2 regions of the Thermoanaerobacterium sp. RBIITD genome follow, and region 2 is predicted to be linked to the other one. Evidence: riboswitches for the same ligand, from Rfam matches in the RefSeq annotation. Region 2 holds a riboswitch; the other holds the start of a gene.
What was found. Region 2 has a riboswitch for cyclic di-AMP ahead of CPG45_RS18025 (C40 family peptidase). Riboswitches for the same ligand answer to the same signal wherever they lie in the genome.

Region 1: linked by a shared signal. The riboswitch ahead of CPG45_RS14135 (C40 family peptidase) and the one ahead of CPG45_RS18025 (C40 family peptidase) in region 2 are both predicted to bind cyclic di-AMP.

What each region holds. Positions count from the first base shown of each region.
Region 1 is NZ_LT906662.1:2,924,729-2,926,921, forward strand. It holds gene CPG45_RS14130 (AEC family transporter) at 19-939, opposite strand; cyclic di-AMP (ydaO/yuaA leader) riboswitch at 1,148-1,278, shown strand; gene CPG45_RS14135 (C40 family peptidase) at 1,284-1,985, shown strand; gene typA (translational GTPase TypA) at 2,136-2,193, shown strand, end outside.
Region 2 is NZ_LT906662.1:2,453,875-2,456,067, reverse strand. It holds gene CPG45_RS11730 (sigma-70 family RNA polymerase sigma factor) at 1-67, opposite strand, end outside; gene CPG45_RS18025 (C40 family peptidase) at 344-1,036, opposite strand; cyclic di-AMP (ydaO/yuaA leader) riboswitch at 1,033-1,150, opposite strand; gene ku (non-homologous end joining protein Ku) at 1,313-2,125, shown strand; gene ligD (non-homologous end-joining DNA ligase) at 2,132-2,193, shown strand, end outside.

The DNA.
Region 1 (2,193 bases), 470 kb from region 2:
ATTTTTATTATTATAAAACTATAACCATTTTAGCATTATTAAAGACATAAAGATTATACTTACTATAGTAGTTGACGTAATAAATATTGATGCAAGCTTTACATTTAAATTTCTTTCATCTGAATATATAACTGCTATAAGTGGTGTTGGCATTATGGAGCCAAGCATAATTGCTTTGATTACCATCGATGATGTATCAAAGAAAATTGGTAATCCTATAAACAATATTATTCCAGGAAGGTATTTTATAACTAAGCCTTTAAATAGGGATATAATCTCATCTTTATTTAGTTTAAAATCAAGGAAATAGCCTATTACAAATAATGCTAATGTGCTATTTGGAAGTGAAATCTGATATATTATATTTGTTATAAGATTTGGAAATTTAACTCCAGTTAAATTAAGTATAACGGACAATATATAAATATCAAATGGGAAAAAATATAATATCTTTTTAAGGATTTTTTTCTTATCAATTACATCATCTTTTGAAAATATGTACGCGACTATGTAAGCAAGACCAAAGACAATAAACGAATTACCCATATCAAACATAGCAATGTGCATTAATCCATTGTTTCCATAAATCTGTAGAATAAATGGAAATGCAAAAAGTCCTATATTATAACCACATAATGAGACGATAAGAGAACCTTTAGTATGTTTTTCTACATTACATTTCTTAAAAAATAAATAACCAATTACAAATGTAATAAAGCCTAAAGAAAATCCTAAAAATGGTAGTATAAATAAATTAGTATTTATATGAGTATCAATAAAAACCTTCGCTATGCTTGCGGGCAATGTTATGTATATTATAAATTTGTTTAAAACACTACCTGTCGTTGTTGGTAAGATTTTCATTCTTTTAACTATATATCCTAAAAAAATTATGAAGACACTTGTTAAGATTTTTTCACCTATGACAAATTGATTCATATTGATCTCCCTTCATACGTTAATAAATAAATTATACTACATTGAAGTCCTATTTTCATAAAATTTTTCTTAAATCATTACATAAGTAACAAAATTATTAAATTTTTATAAAATATATTAAAGAATAATAAAAAAAATATTAAAAAATTGTTTTGAAAACCTTGACTTTTGTAATAATCTTTGTTAAAATATAAGAAGTTTGTACATATTAGCAATCTTGCCGAATCCTAAAAGGTACGGAGGATTTTTCATATATGGGGTTAATCTGCTATTGCAGTAGGGATGCCTTCTTGTCCCGCACCCGTCAACTAACTCCGGAGGCAAATAATGGAAGGAGATTAGCTATGAATAAAACATTGGGTAAAATAGTATTTGGAGTATCCGTTTTTGGTATGACTGTTGTTGGAAGCTCTATATTTACACATGCATATGCAGAAGGGCTTGGAACTGGAATGGTTACAGGCAACAGCGTAAACATAAGGACAGGTAATAACTTATCATCTAAAGTAGTGACACAATTAAATTGGAATGACATGGTTACAGTACTCGGCCAAGATAATGGTTGGTACCATATAAGACTTGCAAATGGCAACGAAGGATGGATATTTGGTAAATATTTATCATTGAGATTATCAAGTGATAATACTTCAAGAGGAAGTGTCGATAGAAGTACTGTTGCAAGAATGATTGATTTTGGGAAAAAGTATCTTGGAACAAGATATGTATACGGTGGTGAATCCCCGTCAGTAGGTTTTGATTGTTCAGGTTTTACAAAGTATGTTTTTAGCAGTATTGGTATAGATCTTCCAAGAACGGCTGATAGCCAAGCAACGGTTGGTACCAGTATTGACCGCAGCAGTCTTGTACCTGGTGATTTAGTTTTTTTTAAAACTCTCGGCAGTAAATCAATAAATCATGCCGGTATATATATTGGAAATGGGCAATTTATACATGCTTCATCAGGAGCAGGCAAGGTTATGATAAGTTCATTAAGCAGTGGATACTATAATGAACATTATGCAACAGCTAGAAGAGTTGTAAAATAACAAACAAAATCAGAGGGATACTTTATAGTATTCCTTTTTTTATGTGTATATTTAAAACCACGATATTGAGTTATTATTGACTATTTAATAGTATTAATATATTATTATATGTTGTATACAAAGTGTTTTTTTATGGAAGGAGATAACCTAATGGGTTTTATTAGAGATGATATAAGAAATATAGCAATTATTGCTCACGTAGACCATG
Region 2 (2,193 bases):
AAATCTCCTCAGTTGATGTTTCATCGCCATTTTTTGCCTTAAAGCACAGTTCATTATAACTTCTCATGGAATACACCTCACAAAATAGTGAGGACCGGTCCCTTTCAGCGCTGCACTGTGCTTTAATTTTATATTAAAAACATATGTTCGACAATTTTTGACTTTATATAAAGTACAAATTGATTTTTAACAAATCGGCAAAGATTTTAAGAAAATCGTAAATGTATCTGCAAATTTATATAGAACTTCCATTAAGATTTTATTTAAGCTTAAATATTTTTCCAAAGAAAAAAAGCATGTATATGTACTATTAACGGTACACATACATGCAATCTTCTTATTCTTAATAATATCTTCTGGCACCTATATAATATTGTCTAAACCAACCGCTAAAATCATCATATGCTGCCTGCTTTCTCGAATCGCTCATATGTATTATGCGGTTATCACCTATGTATATTCCTTCATGTGTCGGACCATTGCCAGATGTTGAGAAAAATACTATATCGCCCGGTTGTAAATTTGATAAACTTACTGCCCTTCCACCATCATATTGGTCATATGTTGTTCTGCCAATGCTCTTCCCTGCTTTTTTGTACACATACTGCACAAAACCGGAACAATCAAAACCTGATGGCGTTGTTCCGCCATATACGTATGGAGTTCCCAAATACTGTTTTGCTATACTTACAATGTCATAATTTGATGTACGCTCATAGGAGCCTCTTGATGTAGCACTTCCGCTTCCTGCCGCTCTTTGAATTGCTGCCTCTGTCGCAGCACCTACTATGCCATCAACAGCAAGTCCATATTTACGTTGTAAAGACATTACGGCATTCTTCGTAGCACTGCCGAAGATTCCATCAATACCACCTGTGCTAAAACCAAGTCTATTTAATTGCTCTTGTAAATTATACACTGCCTGTCCTCTTGAACCATATTTTAGTACTTCCATTGCAAAAACACTTGGTGATTGCATAAGTGTTATTGATATAACAACTGATGCGACTAACTTTTTGTGATTCAATAGATTCATCCTCTCTTTCCGCCTACGAGGTTAGTTGTCGGGTTCGGTAAAGAGTAACCCTACCGCAATGCGGATTCACCCCTAAAAAATCCCCCGTTCATTTCGATTAGGCATTTAATAATTTTTTAATAAATTTAATAAAAAATTTATTATTTTAATAATTATTTAATATTATACAATCGTTATATCTTAATGTCAACCGAATTCTATTTATTTCCAGAAGTTTTCTATAATATGTGGATATAATATGAATAATAAAAATTATTTATAAGGAGTTGTAGTATTATGCGCTCAATGTGGAAAGGTGCTATAAGTTTTGGCCTTGTAAGTATACCTATAAAGCTTTATGCAGCAACAGAAGACCATACTATACATTTTAAACAGCTGCACAAAGAATGTAAATCACCTATAAAATATGAAAAGATTTGTCCTGTTTGCAATAGGCAAATATCAGATGAAGAAATTGTTAGAGGTTATGAATATGAACCTGGAAAGTATGTTATCATAGATGACGAAGATTTAGAAAGGATTCCTATGTCGACAGTAAAAAGCATTGATATCCTCGACTTTACAGATATAGATAAGATAGACCCTATTTATTATGATAAAACATACTATATTGCACCCGAAGACATTGGAGCAAAACCATATGTTTTGTTGAGAGATTCGATGAAAGAAACTAATCGTGTAGCAATTGCAAGGGTCGTAATAAGGGCAAAGCAAGATCTAGCATGTATTAGAGTTTATAATGATAAATACATGGTACTTGAAACAATGCATTTTCCCGATGAGATAAGAAATACAGAACAACTGCCACCTATAAGAGATGTCAATTTGCATGAAAATGAGATAAAAATGGCTAAACAGCTTATTGATGCACTGACAGCTAATTTTGATCCAATAAAATACGATGACAATTATAGAAAAGCAATAATAGAGGTCATTGAATCAAGGATTCAGGATAAAAAGATAGAAATTCCAGAGAAAGCTCCGGCTGTAGAAAATGTTTTAGACCTTGTAAGTGCATTAAAAGCCAGCATAGATTCTGTGAAAAATGATACAACTTCTAAAAAAGTACGTAAAAAGAAAGGTGCATAAAAAATAATGTCAATGATCGAAGAAAAAATATCACCGATGTTAGCATCACCGGGAAATGTATTTGATAG